One region of the Algoriphagus jejuensis genome, then DNA from elsewhere that is predicted to be linked to it. Evidence: riboswitches for the same ligand, from Rfam matches in the RefSeq annotation. Region 1 holds a riboswitch; the other holds the start of a gene.

The links. Region 1 has a riboswitch for thiamine pyrophosphate ahead of ABD031_RS09355 (class I SAM-dependent methyltransferase). Riboswitches for the same ligand answer to the same signal wherever they lie in the genome.
Region 2: linked by a shared signal. The riboswitch ahead of ABD031_RS02415 (TonB-dependent receptor) and the one ahead of ABD031_RS09355 (class I SAM-dependent methyltransferase) in region 1 are both predicted to bind thiamine pyrophosphate.

Annotation. Positions count from the first base shown of each region.
Region 1 is NZ_BAAAFI010000007.1:350,015-358,090, reverse strand. Features, by position in the region: gene ABD031_RS09360 (serine hydrolase domain-containing protein) at 1-1,071, opposite strand, end outside; TPP riboswitch at 1,228-1,321, shown strand; gene ABD031_RS09355 (class I SAM-dependent methyltransferase) at 1,366-2,091, shown strand; gene ABD031_RS09350 (AIR synthase family protein) at 2,091-3,155, shown strand; gene ABD031_RS09345 (thiamine phosphate synthase) at 3,152-3,784, shown strand; gene ABD031_RS09340 (Trm112 family protein) at 3,781-4,071, shown strand; gene ABD031_RS09335 (pyridoxamine 5'-phosphate oxidase family protein) at 4,124-4,681, shown strand; gene ABD031_RS09330 (SRPBCC family protein) at 4,735-5,589, opposite strand; gene ABD031_RS09325 (MFS transporter) at 5,809-6,972, opposite strand; gene ABD031_RS09320 (nuclear transport factor 2 family protein) at 7,083-7,529, opposite strand; gene ABD031_RS09315 (DUF1569 domain-containing protein) at 7,689-8,076, opposite strand, start outside.
Region 2 is NZ_BAAAFI010000002.1:325,302-333,377, reverse strand. Features, by position in the region: gene ABD031_RS02450 (aminotransferase class I/II-fold pyridoxal phosphate-dependent enzyme) at 1-378, shown strand, start outside; gene ABD031_RS02445 (serine hydrolase) at 375-1,613, shown strand; gene ABD031_RS02440 (hypothetical protein) at 1,623-1,895, shown strand; gene ABD031_RS02435 (DUF5916 domain-containing protein) at 1,900-4,113, opposite strand; gene ABD031_RS02430 (secondary thiamine-phosphate synthase enzyme YjbQ) at 4,199-4,627, opposite strand; gene ABD031_RS02425 (hypothetical protein) at 4,664-5,101, opposite strand; gene ABD031_RS02420 (fumarylacetoacetate hydrolase family protein) at 5,159-6,004, opposite strand; TPP riboswitch at 6,228-6,324, shown strand; gene ABD031_RS02415 (TonB-dependent receptor) at 6,465-8,076, shown strand, end outside.

The DNA.
Region 1 (8,076 bases):
CAAAATCTTCCCAAAAATCGGCGCTACCGCGCTTCCTCTCCATCCTGCGGAATAATTGGCGGCGAGATAGAGATCCAGCTCGGGGATATAGAGTACTTGCGTGCCCCAGAAACCCGAGTGGCAATACGCATCCAGCCCATTGACTTTCACCCTGTACATACCCATCTGATAGTCCATTTGGGCTTTTTCGGTATAGGTGACGGGTTCCAGCATAAGCTGTAGCGTCTCTGGATTTTCGAAGATTTTCCCCTGAAACAGCGCCTGAAAGAAGTCTACCAACTCCTGAGTAGTCGAGAGAAATCCCCCGCCGCCGAAGTAGTCCATGGTAGGGCTGAAGCCATATGTATCCATGCCCTGAAAGTACTGATGGATGCGCAGCTTGTCCGTGGCGGGATCGACCCGCTCAAAGTCGGTTCGCGCCAGCCCAAGCTTCTCCAATCCCAACAATTCCTTGATTCCGGCGTCCAGGCTTTTGCCGGTGTAGCGCTCGATGAGGCCCCCGAGGATCACATAGCCGGTGTCCGAGTAGCTAAACTGCTGACCGGGAGGGTCGATGGGTTCGCCTTTTTCCACACACATGCGCAACTGCTCGGTGCGGGTCCACTCATGGCTTGGAGTTTGGAGGATGATGTCGAAAAACTCCGGCGCGTGGGTATGGTCAAAGAGACCGGCGGAATGCCTCAAGATCTGCCGGACGGTAATCTTGTCCACATCATAATCTTGGGAAAGTATCGCGGCATGCTCTTCCGAGAGATGCTTGGATATGGGGTCGTCTAGGGTCAATTTGCCTTTCTCCATCAGTCTGAGGATGCTGGCGGCCACGTAGGTCTTGGTGACGCTGGCGATGCGGAAGGTTTGCTCGGGACTCAGGGAGTCTTTCTTTGTGATGTCATCCAGACCAGCCGCGCCGCTCCAAGAGAGCTTTTCGTCACCCGACTCGATGGTAAAAAGAATCCCAGGCATCTTTTCGCTGAGTTCAGAATTCAGGGCTTGCTGGAAGTCTTGGGCTGGACTTTTTTCCCAGAGTAAAAGGAAAAAGCAGACGCAGGCGGATTTCAGAAGGACTTTCATGGCTTGGGTTTGAGCTTGCCAAAATATACGTCTAGGCGAATTTCTTTCAAAACCATTTTCCATGGGCCTTTCGAAGTCGGTTTTTTGACAAGTACGGTGGACGGCGGGCCTTCGACTGTTGGCGAAACCAAATACAGCCCTATATTTGGCCAAGAAATAAACACAACGGGGTGCCTTACTGAAAGGCTGAGATCATACCCGAATACCTGATCTGGATAATGCCAGCGTAGGAATTGTCAAAGGCGTCCGCCTTTATACCTTTTCTGGATGCATTCAGGTCTAACATTTAGACCAATGAGCGAACTGATCAAACAAGAAACATTCGAGGTGGCTCCCGAAAAGCTGCGCACTTGGCAGGGGAGGAAGGAGTGGTTTTTCAACCGCGACGACACCGACCACTACGAGCAGTACTACGAAGGCCCCTACAAGGAGCAGGAAGTCTGGCAAAAAAAGACGCTGGCAGGCCTCATCAAGCAAGATGATCGCGTGAAAACCCTTTTGGAGTTTGGCTGTGGCACCACACGCTTCACCCGCTGGTGGCACGAGATAGGCCTGGAGGCCACGGGCGGCGACATCTCTCCCTTCATGCTCGCGCAGGGCGTGCAGCTCTTTGGCGGGGATTTGGTGTTGGCCGACTCCCACAACATGCCTTTCAAGGATCATTCTTTCGACGCGCTGGCTTTCGTGACGACTTTCGAATACTACCAAAACCCTGTGGCGGTGATCCGTGAAGCCGTGCGTGTGGGCAAGTACGGGATCATCTTTGGGATGATGAACCGCAACACGCCCAAGCTGATCCGCCGCCGCGTGCAGCAGGCTTTTGGGAAAAACAACTACTACACCACGGCGCATTTTTACACGCCCGCCTCCCTCAAGGACCTGGTGGCGGAGGCGCTGCCCGACCGGAAATACACCATTGACTGGAATGCGACGGGCCTTCCAAAGTGGTTTCCCAAGCAGCAGTGGAAGGTTCCTTATGGAGACTTCTTCGGCTTTCATGTCAAACTCCTGGACGTCTGATGGCGGCTTTTGGGGATTTTTCGGGAAAAGTGGACGCCCAGGTCTTCAAGGAAGACTTGATGAATCTCTGCGGAGCGAAGCGGCCGGAGGTGAGCTGTGGACCTGCTTTTGGGGTGGATACCGCGATTGTCAACTTGGGTGGTGGACACGCCCTGGCGGTTTCCAGCGATCCGCTTTCGCTGATTCCTAGCTTGGGGATGAAAGTCTCCGCGTGGCTGTCGGTTCACCTGCTGGCCAATGACATGAGCACCACCGGCTTTGCACCGCAGTTTGCGCAGTTTGTCCTCAATCTGCCTCCCAGCCTTTCTCGGGAGCAGTTTGGCGAATACTGGGGACATATCCATTCGCTTTGCGAGGAGCTCGGGATTGCGATCACGGGTGGGCATACCGGGCAGATCCCGGGGCAGGAGTCCACCATCGCCGGGGGAGGAACGATGTTTCTCCAGGCTTCCGCGGACCAAATCCTGAGCAGCAGTCAGGCCCAAGTGGGCGATGTGATCCTCTTGACCAAACATGCGGCGCTCTCGAGTACGGCGCTGCTTGCTATGGCTTTTCCGCAAAGTGTGCGGGATGCTTTTGGAACAGAACTACAGGAAAAGGCCAGTGCCAACTTCTGGAAACTCTCTGTGCTGCCGGAAGCGCTGATTGCTTCCGGCACGCTGAAACCCCGGCAAGAACTGCGGGCTATGCATGACGTGACTGAGGGCGGGGTGCTGGGCGCCTTGATCGAGATGGCCGACGCTTCCGGTTTGGGCTTCCGCTTGGAGCCGGATAAAGTCTCGGTTCCAGAGGAGGTTCAAAAAGTAGCCGATCTCTTTGGAATCGATCCCCTGATCTCAGTGGGAGCGGGAGCCATGCTGATGTCGGTGACGGCTGGATTTGAGGAGAAATTGATTCAGGCCATGGCGGAAAATGGAGTGCCTGCAACTGCCATTGGAGTATTTACTGCGGAGCGGAAAAAGCTGCTTGTAAAAGCAAACGGGGAAATCTCTGAGGCAGAGTTTGACGGCAAAGACCCGTATTGGGCTGCCTTTTTCAAAGCATTTCAGGAAGGTAAGCGATGAGGAAGCTAGAAGGAATCTATCTCGTGCTGGATCCTGTCCAGGAGGAAAAATCCCTGCTCAAAAGTCTCAGACAGGCACTGGAGGGAGGTGTCGGCTTAGTGCAGATCTGGAACCATTGGCCGGAGACTTTTTGCCACAAAGACAAAGTTGAACTGTCCAAAAAGATCCAAACCATAGCCTCGGAGTTTGCGGTGCCTGTGCTGATCAACGCCGATTTGGAGCTGGCTTTGGAGGCAGAATTGGATGGAGTTCATCTGGATCGGATTCCCGAAAACTGGGATGCAATCCGGCCGCTTTTCGCAGAAAAACTTCTCGGGATTACCGTGGGAAACGACCTGGATCTCGTCCGATGGGCGGACAAAAACCAGCTTTCCTACATCAGTTTTTGCTCCGTCTTTCCCTCCAGTTCGGTCGATACCTGCGAACTGGTTTTGCCCTCCAGCATCCAAAAGGCCAGGGAACTCACCGTTCTGCCGATCTTTCTCTCCGGGGGAATCAGGCCCGACAACCTGCCCCAGCTCGATGCCTACGCCTACGAGGGAGTCGCGGTCATCTCCGGGATCTTGGGTGCCGAGGATCCCAAACAGGCCGCAAACGCCTATCTACAACTACTAAAATCCAAACCATGAACAGAAAATTATTGGATAAGCTCTGCTGCTCCTTTGACAAAAGCGACTTGCAGGTGCAGGTCTTTCACGAAACCGAAGACCGACAAATCATCGAGGGAATTCTGAATTGCCCGACTTGCGAACGGTATTTTCCCATCATCTACGGCATTCCCATCATGACTCCGGATCAGTTTCGGGAAAAGGCGCTGGAGCTGCCCAGCCTCAAACGCTGGGGACTGGAACTGGACGTGGATCGGGATTCTTTTCGATTGGAAAAGCCTCTGGCACACAAGGAACTGGGTAAATAAGCCTTTGGCGATTGCGGGCTGATTCGCTATTTTTCACAAACATCAAAAAAATATGGGCAAGCAACTGGACTCCATTACCGAAGAACTGAGGGATTTTATTTCGGCCCAGAAGATCTTCTTCGTCGGTACGGCTGCTGACGAGGGGCGTGTGAATGTCTCACCCAAGGGCACGGATTCCTTTCGGGTGATCGGCCCCAACAAAGTCGTCTGGCTCAACCTGACGGGCAGCGGAAACGAGACCGCGGCCCATCTGCTGCTCAATCCGCGGATGACCGTCATGTTTTGCGCCTTTGAGGGCAAGCCCCTGATCCTCCGTCTTTATGGACAGGCCAAGATCTTCCATAAGAGAGACCTGGGTTTTGAGGATTATATCGGGCTCTTTCCACCCAACACCGGTTCCCGACAAGTCATCGAGATGGAGGTGGATTTGGTGCAAACCAGCTGCGGTTTTGCGGTGCCCTTCATGGACTTCAGGGAGGAACGCGAGACGCTCAACGCATGGTCAAGCAAGCAGGGAAGGCAGGGAATAGAGGAGTATTGGGAGCGAAAAAATACCCAAAGCATCGACGGTTTTGAGACGGGGATATTTTCGGATCGAAGAGAAGTCTGACTGTCATAAAAGTGATCTTTTATATTGACTTAACTGTACTGTTGGCTTTTTGTCTATTTTACATTCATCTCAGCTCTCTTTTTCTCAACCTGTAAAATATTGTTTTGAATATCCTTCATAATAAGTTTTCCCCACCAGCCTGCATAGAAATTGAAAGTGGTATTCATTTGAAATTGGCTGGAGAGGTGAAGACGGTAATAGTTATTTGAAATAGCCTCCAACTCATAGGTTCCGTTTAAAACATCAAAAAATTCACCGCCAATAACTATATGACTATCCAAAGTAGTGGAGGGGATTTCGTGAGGATTGGCTTTAATCGTGAAACTCATTTTTTGATTTTCCTTGTATTCTGTGACAGTCTCATGGAAAACTAACCCATTGGTAAAAATGGCAGACCTATAAGCTCCGATTCCCTCAAAGATCAATTCTGCCTTCACCGGACGAGGAAATCCCAAAAATCTGGTCAAGTAGCCTTTGTCTTCCTCAAGTGATATTTCGGAGACTTTGGTCACTTGATTCCAGATTTTGTCCGCTGGAGCTTTGATGTCGATGTAGGTATAGGCAACGAAAGTTGTTGGTTGCGAGTCCACCAGACTTTCAAGAGGGCCAAATAAGAAGGGTAGGAGTACAACGAGAGAGACGCTTAGTTTTTTTTCTGATTTTTTCAATTTTAGGTGTCCTCCGAGTAGCCCGCCCAGCGAGGCCATAAGCAAAAAGATGGGCAAGATCATCAGCCAACATGCCCACCCCTCAATCGAAAAAAGTAGCGTAATGATAAGAAGTAGGAAGACGGGTGCCCATGGAGCTAGTACGCGATATTCGGTTTTTCTAATGCTGTCAATTGGGGAGAAATATACAGTCAGAATCCCCATGATTCCGGGGAGTACAATCAAAAAAGTAAGGGTCATTATTCCGAAAATTTCATTCCATTCGTCGAGTCCAAATAGAAATCGAAGAATCAGGCCATAGATAGTTGGAATGACAACGGCAAGAAGTAAGGCTTTTTGGCTTTGCGTCATTTTTCAGAACATCCCATCTGCTGGGATTGAGGCTTTGAGTACAACTATGATTTTCCTCTAAAAATAGAGATTTAATTTGAACGGCGTTTTCCAATTTCCAAGCCTGTCTCACCGAGCTTTTGCCGACTGGTTCAGCATCTTTGTGAACAAAAACATCAGCCCCAGAAAAATCCCCAAAAAGGCCAGCAAAAAGCCTTGGCCGGTAAAGAAGGCCATTTTTCCGAACAGAAAAGGCATCAGCGTAATGCCCACGTAGGCGCTGGCCATCTGCATGCCCATGATGGATTGAGAATATTGTTTCCCAAAGTTGACCGGGGTCTCGTGCAGAAGGCTGGGGAAGATCGGCGCACAACCCAGTCCGATCAGCAAAAATCCGGGTAGGATCGTGGCGGAAAACGGGAGAAACAGCATCAGAATCCCAACGCCAATTACGCCCTGTCCCAAATAAACCAATTGACGATTGGAGAAATGGCTGGTTAGAAAGCCTGAGAAAAACCTACCGAGGGTAATGCCCAGAAAGTACAGGGAGACGAACCTCGCCGCTTGATCGGCCTCGAAGCCTCGCTCAAACACCAGGTAACTGGCTCCCCAAAGTCCAAAACTTGTCTCGAGGGTACCGTAGCAGAAGAACACCAACAAGGCTTGTTTGAGTCCCGGGAGCGTGGTGAGCAATGATATGATGCCGGGAGACTTTGCCTGCTGATGCGCCGATTTTTCTGATTTTCCCCTGACCCAGAGCGGTAGGGCGGCCAGCAAGATCACCACCAAGCCAATCTGAATCCAGGCGACTGTTTGGTAGCCATTTGACCAAGATTCTCCCTTTGCCAGGTGACTTGCCATGATGATCGGCCCGATCGCCGCGCCGACTCCCCAGAAGCTGTGAAGCCAGTTCATGTGTCGAGCCTGATAGTGCAGTGCGACGTAGTTGTTGAGCGCGGCATCCACACTTCCCGCGCCCAAACCGAGGGGAATCGCCAAAAGGCAGAGGTAACCGAAATGGTGTGATTGGGAGTAACCCATCAAGGCTAATGCAGTAATCAGAACACTTGCCGTGGTGACGGGTGCGACTCCGAATTTGTCGATGACCTTTCCGCTGAAAAGACTGGAAACCACCGTGCCTGCTGCTACGATCATGGAAAGAATCCCCGCGTAATCCACCGGAACCGAAAGATCTCCAAACATGGCAGGCCATGCAGCTCCCAAGAGGGAATCGGGAAGACCGAGGCTGATAAAAGCCAAATAGATGACGAGGAGAAGGAGGATTTTTTTCAAAGCAGGATCTTCTGAGAAAGTGATTTACTTCTTCTGAGCGCAAAGATGCTTGAGGTGCCAGGAGACCGAATTTGGCCGTCGGCTGTCGTCCATGGACTGTTGACAAAAAACTATTTCACCTCCTCATCAGGCACGGCCATGGTATGATTTGCCAAGAGTTTGTATTCGCCATTTACCTTGACATAGGTTCTCATGAAATGGTAGTTTACCGGGCTTGGGGGCCGATCCACCACCGTAAATCCGGTAATTACGGCGGTATTGCCAAGGAAGATTACCTTGTGGTCCCGAGAAACTCGGCTTTTGGTGGTGTCATTTTGACCATCGCGGAGGCGTTTTGCCCTGTTGACCGCGGCTGTTTTATTGTCGATCGTGCCCGCGTGATTGTGGACCCAGACAAAGTCTTCGGCGAGAGTGTTTTCAAAAAACTCCACATTGGAGTCGAAGATTGCTTTCTCCCAAGCCAAGTCCAGTTGAATGATTTCCTGGGCATCTTGGGCCTGGGCGTAGCTGTAGATGAGGGTGAAAAAAAGAGCCAGTAAGCTTATTGATTTCTTCATGGAAATTGATTTTGGAAGGACTGATTTAAGAGTTAGACTTTTTTACTTTCGTTTGGATCTGGAGGAACCCTCTTTTTGGTTTCGAATTTTTTATTGGATTTGAGCCATTGCAAAGGGAGGTCGAAGGATTTTGGTGGTGATGTAAGAAGGCGGTTGGCACTACGCTCCAAACTGCCTCAAATGATGGTCAGAGTGTTTGTAAGCCAGAATTCCGATTTGCTCTTTGGACATCTTACCGAAGAAATCATGGACGAAGTTTGGGTTGTGAAAACGTTCGTACTCCTTCACCAATAAGATCCATTTGGCCTTTTCGAACTCTAGGTCGCAGCTGGTGTCTTTCACTTTGAACTGCGCCGAAGTCGGGATGTTTTTGTCAAAAGGTTTTTCGTTTTTGATCATGCTCTTCAGCGCCATTTTCCCGAAAATTTTCCCCAACCACTCCTGTCGATAAGTATGCGGATCTGTCCCGAGCACCCAGCCATTCCAGTAGGTATTGTGCTTCAGCATCTGGTGAATATTCATTTTTCCCCAGACAGCGCTGTTTTTT
Region 2 (8,076 bases), on a different contig from region 1:
AAGGATGCCCAGATCAACAAAATCAAAGAAACGCCGATGTTTGGCGGGGCATCACCGGGATCTCCTGCCTTTCTGAGGACTTTCCTAGATATGGAGGATCGGTATTTGGAGAAAAAAAGATGGCTAACGGATGCCTGTGGAATTTTCGCTCAAGAGACCGCAAAAATCTCCCAAATCAAAGGGAGTCGCCATTTTCCAGCCTTTATCTACACAGAAGATTCCTGGGTGAAAGAATTCGAAAAGGCCGGAATCATCACCTCTTCTTTTTCCTATCCGACCGCAGAGAGTCCGAGCGTCAATCGGATCGTTATTTCAGGATTCCACGAAATGGAAGATTTGATGTACCTAATTGATATCATCCACAATCTGGCTAGATGAAGAAAAATCTAATTCAACTGCTATTGCTTGTGGGTTTGGGATTGTCCTGCGCACCAAAGGAAAATGTTCCTTTGGTGGACGGATTGGAAGACTATCCAATCTTGAACCAAGTGCTAAGAGATGTGGACAAGTACCAAGTTCAGATCATCTATACTCAGATTGATCGCAATGAGCATGGCGTTCCGATGTTTACGGATTTCAAGTTTAACCTGGACGATGCCCATTATTTCTACCCCGCATCTACCGTCAAATTGCCGATTGCACTTTTGGCATTGGAGTGGCTAGAGGAGCAAACTCTCCAAGGCTTGGATCTGGAAACGAGTATGTTGACCGATTCGGTCAGGCCTTCGCAGCTTCCGGCCTATGTGGATAACTCCTCTAAAGACAGCCTGCCAAGCATCGGTCACTACATCAAAAAGATTTTGCTGGTCTCTGACAACGATGCTGCAAATCGGCTCTATGAATTGCTGGGCCTGGACTACATCAACAGCAAATTGAAAGAGAAAGGACTGAATCATTCGGTAATTACGCAGCGGCTGAGTTTCCCCATTTCACCGGAGGAAAATCGCTATTTCAATCCGATAAAATTTGCGGATAAGTCTGGAATAACGCTAATGGAAATCCCCGCCAGAAATACAGACAGTGTCTATGTGGTGTCAGAAAGGCCTAAAATCGGGAAAGCTTTCTATCGCAATGACAGCTTGATACAGGGCGGAATGGACTTTTCTTATAAGAATAAATTGGCTCTTTCTGACCTGCATGGGGTCGTACAGAGAATCGTTTTTCCGCAGGCATTTTTCGAGAGCCAACGTTTCAACGTCTCCGAAGAACACCGACATTTTGTGCTAAAATATATGAGTATGCTTCCAAAGGAAAGCACCTATCCACACTATGATAGCACGGAGTTCTACGATGGTTATTCCAAGTTTTTCAAGTTTGGCAACTCTAAAAATCCTATCTCCACACAATTCCGAATCTTCAACAAAACCGGCTGGTCCTACGGGTATCTTATCGATGGAAGCTATTTCGTCGATTTTGAAAACGGTGTTGAGTTTTTCGTCTCGGCAGTCGTCTACACCAATGAAAATCAAACGCTCAATGACAACACCTACGAAACCGAGCAAATCGGAAAGCCCTTTTTCGCAGAACTGGGGGAATACCTCTACCAGATCGAGCTAAAGCGTAGGAAGCAGATCCCGCCGGATTTAGACAAGCTTAAGTTTGACTACAACTAACCGATGGCGATGAAGAATCCTCAAAAACGATTTCCTTTTGTCTACCGCTCATTTCTTAATTTCTGGCTGGTGCTGATTCTTCCGTCCAGTGTTCTGGCGACGATCATCACCCAGCTTTATTATGACGGATCCATTCACTTCGAGCTTTTGAAAGAATTCTCTCCCTGGCTAAATTGCGGGATTTTCCAGGTTTTTTTTGGTTTCTTCGCCTATATCTGGCTGTATCTGCCCGCAGTAAAGAAGTTTAAGAAAGACGCTGATTCAGCGTCACCACCTCGCTAAACACCTAAATATTCAGCCAATAATTCAGCTTCAACACCAAAGTCCGCTGCTTTGGCATGAAGTCGCCCGGAAAATAGTTATCGGTATAAACCAGGAAGAAATCTGAAACCGGCGCATATCTCCACTGAAAACGGGTATTGATATTGAGATTGTCGATCTGATTATTGTATTGGATAAAAGTAGTCCAGAAGAGTTTTTTCGAAAAAGTAAGGTCAATCCTTGGTCCTACCAAAATCAAATCAGCGTCACTTTGTGGTTCGGGAAGACGGATCCGCGCATAGTTGAAATTCATGGAGATATTGGCCAAATAGCCCATGCGGACTCCCATTTGTCCAGTCATACGCTGAAAATTTCCGGTGTAATACTGTCCTGCTTCCGCATCCAACACAAGATTTATCGGATTTCTGGGATTGCTTTTATATTCTACTTGGATCGTTTTATTATGGTAATCCGTTCCGGCCAACAGGGGCTCGCCGCCGGTTCGGGTCGGATCGAAGTCCTGAAATAGGTAGAGGTACCGATTCTTTTGCGTCAGCTCCAGCTCAGAAAAAGAATTGAACCGAATCAAGTAGCCGAGATTAATGTCCCGGTCGGTTTGCCCGATCTCCTCATTCCAATATCCTTCAAATTCAATCTTCGGCCCGTGGCGGTTGATGAGTCGAGAGGTTGGGTAAAACAAATAGGACAAGTCAGGATTGAGACGTCGGAAATTTACTCGCGGCACAAAACCTACTGCAGGATTGAAACCTGCGCCGATGTCCTGATAGCTGAAACTCCAGTTCCAGTGAATGTCGCTAAAAAGCATGTAAGCATTGAATGAATAGGGCGCCTCCGGCTTGTTAGATTCAAAAGTCCTGTGATAAAAGGCCTTGCCCGTCCACTTGCCATCGGCCGAATTCAAATTATAGTCTACCCCCAACAGGCGATTGTAAGCATTGGGATCAAAGAGTTGCTGGTAGTCATCCAAAGCCAGTGACTCCCGATCTACATAGATTAATCCGATATTGGAGCGGGTGAACACCTTTTTTTGCAAAGCCATCACCGTGAAGTTTTTGCCCGAAACGCCTGCCTCTTCATCGGTCGCTGTTTGCATATTCATCAAGCCTACACGCCAATCTTCGGTGATTTTACCGCTGAGTCGGGCTCCATAGATAATCTTGCTCTGTATATTTTGTCCAGTAGCGGAGTCAATATCCACACCGATTCTCCGGGAGAAAAACGGTCGGGAGCGCATTTGTCCAAAGCTGTCGAACAAGTCGGCGTTTTCAAGAAAAAACTGCCTTCTTTCAGGAAAAAAAATCTCGAATCGGTCGAGGTTGGTCACCTGCTCATCCACCTCGACTTGAGAAAAGTCCGGATTGAAAGTGAGATCAAGGTTTAATGCGGGGCCAATTCCGATCTTCGCATCTCCCCCAAAAGAGGGCGTTAATTCTTCCTCAGTCCCTTCCAGAAAATTCTTGGACGTGCGCGCAGCGGTGTAGGGAATGAGGGAAATATTCGCAGCGCTTTTCTTCAAGGGCTCCTCAAAAATCAATTTCCGGCTGAAAGCCAAAGTCAAAATCGAGAAATTCCTCGGGATAGGCGTCCAAGTGCTTCGTTCTCCATATTCACTGTCGATCCGATAAAAATTCGCATTCCAGTTTTGTGTACCCTCGCTAAATCGGATCGTGGAAAGTGGAATGATCAATTCAGCTTGCCAATGATTCTCAAAAATTTTAGCCTCCGAAAACCATTTGTTGTCCCAGGCCAAACTCAGATCTTCCGACCTCGAACCCCCGTTAGAGATCAGCCCTTCCCGCTGCACGCCATAGGGGTTGATCCCGAAGGAAAAAGCATTGGTTTTGTCATTAAAGGTATCCAGCACAAAGACGATCGCGTCATTTTGCTCTCCTCTGAAATCCCGCCGAAGCGAGGTCGAGACGTATTTCCTAGGCCCAAGGTTTTCCATCACCGCCGCGATGTAGAGGTTTTGCTCGTCAAAGACAATTTTTACCCGAGTTCGGATCTTGGAAGCGGAAGTATCAGAGGGAAAATATTGCGTAAAGTCCCCGTTCCACCCCTCGGGATCGGCCCAAATAGCCTCATCAAGTTCCCCATCCAAATTAATAGGCTCTTTAAGCTTAAATGCAAAAGCGTTCGATTCTGACTTACCTTGGGCAAAGGTGAGAATTGGCAGCACTGTAAATAAAAATATGGGAATGAGTAGGCGAAATTTCATGTAAGGTCGTTGCGACAAAAGTAAAAGTATGCCGCTAACCGTAAAATGAATTTTTATTAAAGGTAAAATTGAATTTTGTAGCGAGTTATGGCGTGCCAAGAGCCGTCAAAACCAAATTTCTTCCTCCGCCTTGTCGCCGAAATTCACAGAGGTAGATTCCCTGCCAAATTCCGAGGGCGAGTTTTCCACCGGAAATCGGAATTTGCAGGCTCGAACCAAAAAAAGCGCTTTTAATGTGCGCGGGCATATCATCCGGTCCTTCATAGGTGTGGACAAATCGTGGATAAGCTTCCGGAATCAATTCATTTACAAACGTTTGGAAGTCTTTTCTCACAGTCGGATCGGCATTTTCGTTGATGCACAGCCCCGCGGAGGTATGCTGGAGGAAGACTTGCAAAAATCCGATTCTTATCTCACGGATTTCAGGGATTGACCGCTCGATTTGATCTGTAATCAAATGATATCCTTGAGGATAACTTGGTAAGCGGAGGTTTTTTTGGAAAAATAGACTCATTTTGTAAAAGTAAAAAAGAAGCCCAAAGGCTTCTCTTTATCGTCTTTCAAAATATAAGTTCGGCCCGTCACATTCACTCCAGCTTCCTCGGATGGTCTTGGAGTCCAGTATCAAAAACGGCTCATAATGTTGTCCGCAATAGTGAATTAGTCCCCAACTTCCATATTCTTCATTTAATTGGATGGAAGCTTCGTCGTAGTTGAGATTTACATACTTTCTATCCTCAAACGTACTGAACTCATAGGTTCCGCTCATCCGATATTTCCCGATTGTCTTGACGAAAGAGCCATCGGCTTCAAGCTTGTAGTGGTAGACCGAATCCGTAATTGGAACAATATCCTTCTCAGGCACCCACCCGCTTCTATACCCTATCAAGACCCATTCTTGAGGCATTGCGCTGGCGTCTGGGTTTTCAGTTTCTTTGCACGAAAGCAAAATTGAGGAGAGAAGCAGGGCAAATAATACGTTTTTCATCCGGTTAAATTTGGTTTGCTTTCGAAACGAAAATCTAGTCTCAAAAGCTACAAGGAATTAAATTTTTCCAACTTTATTTTCCAATGTTCCGATTCCTTCGATCGTGATTTTGACGACATCGCCCTTGGCCAGGGTGAAATTGTCCGGCACGATGCCTGTGCCCGTCATCATAAAGCATCCGATGGGAAAGGTATTTGCGCGGAAAAGCCAGTCCGCCAGCTCCTGCGGCTTGCGTTTCATCTGTGCCAGGGACGTTTCTCCAGAAGCTTCGATCTTGCCATTTCGGAGGATTTCGAGGTTGATCTTGGTCTCGTCATCGAGCGGTTCTTCCTGTATCAGGATGCAGGGGCCGATGGCCGCGCAGCCTTGATATACTTTTGCCTGCGGCAAATAGAGCGGGTTTTCCCCCTCAATGCTCCGACTGCTCATGTCATTACCGACGGTAAAGCCCTGCACTTTTCCCGAAGGGCAAATCAACAAAGTCAGCTCCGGTTCCGGCACATCCCAGGTGGAATCCTCGCGTATGTTGACCGTTTCTCCGGGATTGGACACGCGGCTTGCGGTCGCTTTGAAGAACAGTTCGGGGCGGTCGGCGACATAGACTTTATCATAAAAATCCGCTCCACCGGCATCCTGGGATTCTTCCATCCTAGCGGTTCGGCTGCGGTAATAGGTCACGCCCGCCGCCCAGATTTCCTGATTTCCCATGGGCGCCAAAAGGCCTTCGGCTTTCAGTTCTTCTGCTTTTTCGGCATCAATCTTTTCCCAGTGGGAGGCCTCGGATTTTAACAAGCGGGGCAAATGCTCCCTGCCGAGCAGTTGGTCCCAGTCAAGTTCGGGGCCTAAAAAAATGCCTTGGTCTGATTCTAGAAGCGTAGCAGCGGTGAGTTTGTAGAGTTTCATAGGTTTGATGGGTCTTTTTTGCCTTGGTGAATTTATAGAAATATTCCTGTTGGACTAGAAAGCAGCGCGGCCGAATTTTAAAAAGTTCGATAACACGCAGTTGCTATCCACTAGATAAGCAAAGGGCCAACCATGCAACTGTGAACTCCCCGGGATGGGCTATTGGCAGGCTTTAATTTTTAGCCGAATCATTTGAAACCAATTTTTCACACCTACCTTTGCGTAAGATCATAAGGGGTGCCTTAACAAAACGGGCTGAGATCATACCCATACGACCTGATCCGGGTAATGCCGGCGAAGGGAAATGAGAAAGTAAAACGGACCTATCAGTGAACATGCCGAAGCGGTACCCTTCTGGCGTATTCCAAATTTTCGTTTTACAAAGCGGGTAAACTATCACGGAAAACCTCCCTTGGGTTTTCTAATGTTTCACTCAAAGACCCGAAAGGGAAGATTACACATGAAAAAATTGTTTTTGGGCTTGGTGCTATTCCTGGCCGGAATTACCGCGATGGCTCAAAATAGCCTCAGCGGAAAAGTCGTGGACGCACAAAGTGGCGATGCGCTGATCGGGGCCTCAGTTTGGACCGAAAATCTCGGAAAAGGTACTGTCACAGACGAAAAGGGAAACTTCACCCTTGCCAAATTGCCTGCCGGCGGATTGGAATTGCGGGTGTCATATCTAGGTTTTGAGACCTTCAGAAAGGTGATCACAATCCCCACAACTGAAAATCTGGAGATCGCCTTGGTGGGAAAGGAGTTTCTGACGGAGGAGTTTATCGTGTCGTCCACCCGTGCTTCGGAGCATACGCCCACGACCTTCACCAATGTGGATAAGTCGGAAATCGCCAAACGAAATTTGGGACAAGACATCCCGATCTTGCTGAATTTCACCCCTTCCGTGGTGAGCTATTCAGACGCTGGGGCCGGAGTCGGCTATACAGGGATGCGGATTCGTGGCTCTGACCAAACCCGAATCAACGCTACAGTCAACGGCATTCCGATGAATGATGCGGAGTCGCATGGTGTGTTTTGGGTGAATATGCCGGACTTTGCCTCCTCTGTGGACAACGTGCAGATCCAGCGTGGCGTCGGCACTTCGACCAACGGGGCTGCCACTTTTGGTGCCAGCCTCAACTTCCAAACTGATACGCATCAGGACGATCCCTATGCTCAGATTGACAACAGCTTTGGTTCCTTCAACACTTGGAGACATACCGTAAAAGCCGGAACAGGCTTGCTAAACGATCACTTTGCCGTCGATGCCCGCCTGTCCAAGATCACCTCGGATGGCTACGTGGATCGGGCGTTTTCGGATCTGAGCAGCTGGTTTGTATCGGGTGGCTACTATGGGGAGAAAAGCGTGATCAAGCTGATCGCCTTTTCCGGAAAAGAACAAACCTACCAAAGCTGGTGGGGACTTCCTGAATCCAAGCTCGAAGACGACCGCACCTGGAACTACTACACCTACGACAACGAGACGGACAATTACCAGCAAGATCACTATCAGATGATCTATACCGGCAAGGTCGGCACCAACTGGAAAACCAACTTGGCCCTGCACTATACCTATGGTCGGGGCTACTACGAGCAGTATCGGGAGGATGACGACTTTGCCAACTACGGCCTGCCGCCGGTGGAGATCGGGGATGAGGTGATCGAAAGCACCGACATCATCCGTCGCCGCTGGTTGGACAACGATTTCTATGGATTCGTCGGCTCGGTCAACTATGTCTCAGACAATGGAATGCTTGATTTCGTGCTTGGCGGTGGAGCCAATCGCTATGACGGAGACCATTTTGGGGAAATCATCTGGGCGCGTGTCGCTGGAGATACCGATATCCGGGATCGCTACTATGACAACAATGCCGTCAAGGACGACCGAAATATCTACGCCAAAGCAACCTACGAAGCGAAGCCTGGCTTGAATCTATTTGGAGACCTGCAGGTGAGAGGAATTGACTACTCTTTTGCCGGAGTGAATGATGACGGGCGAATCGTGGATGGACAGGAGAGCTACACCTTCTTCAACCCAAAGTTTGGCTTGTCCTATGAAAAAGGAAATCAGACCT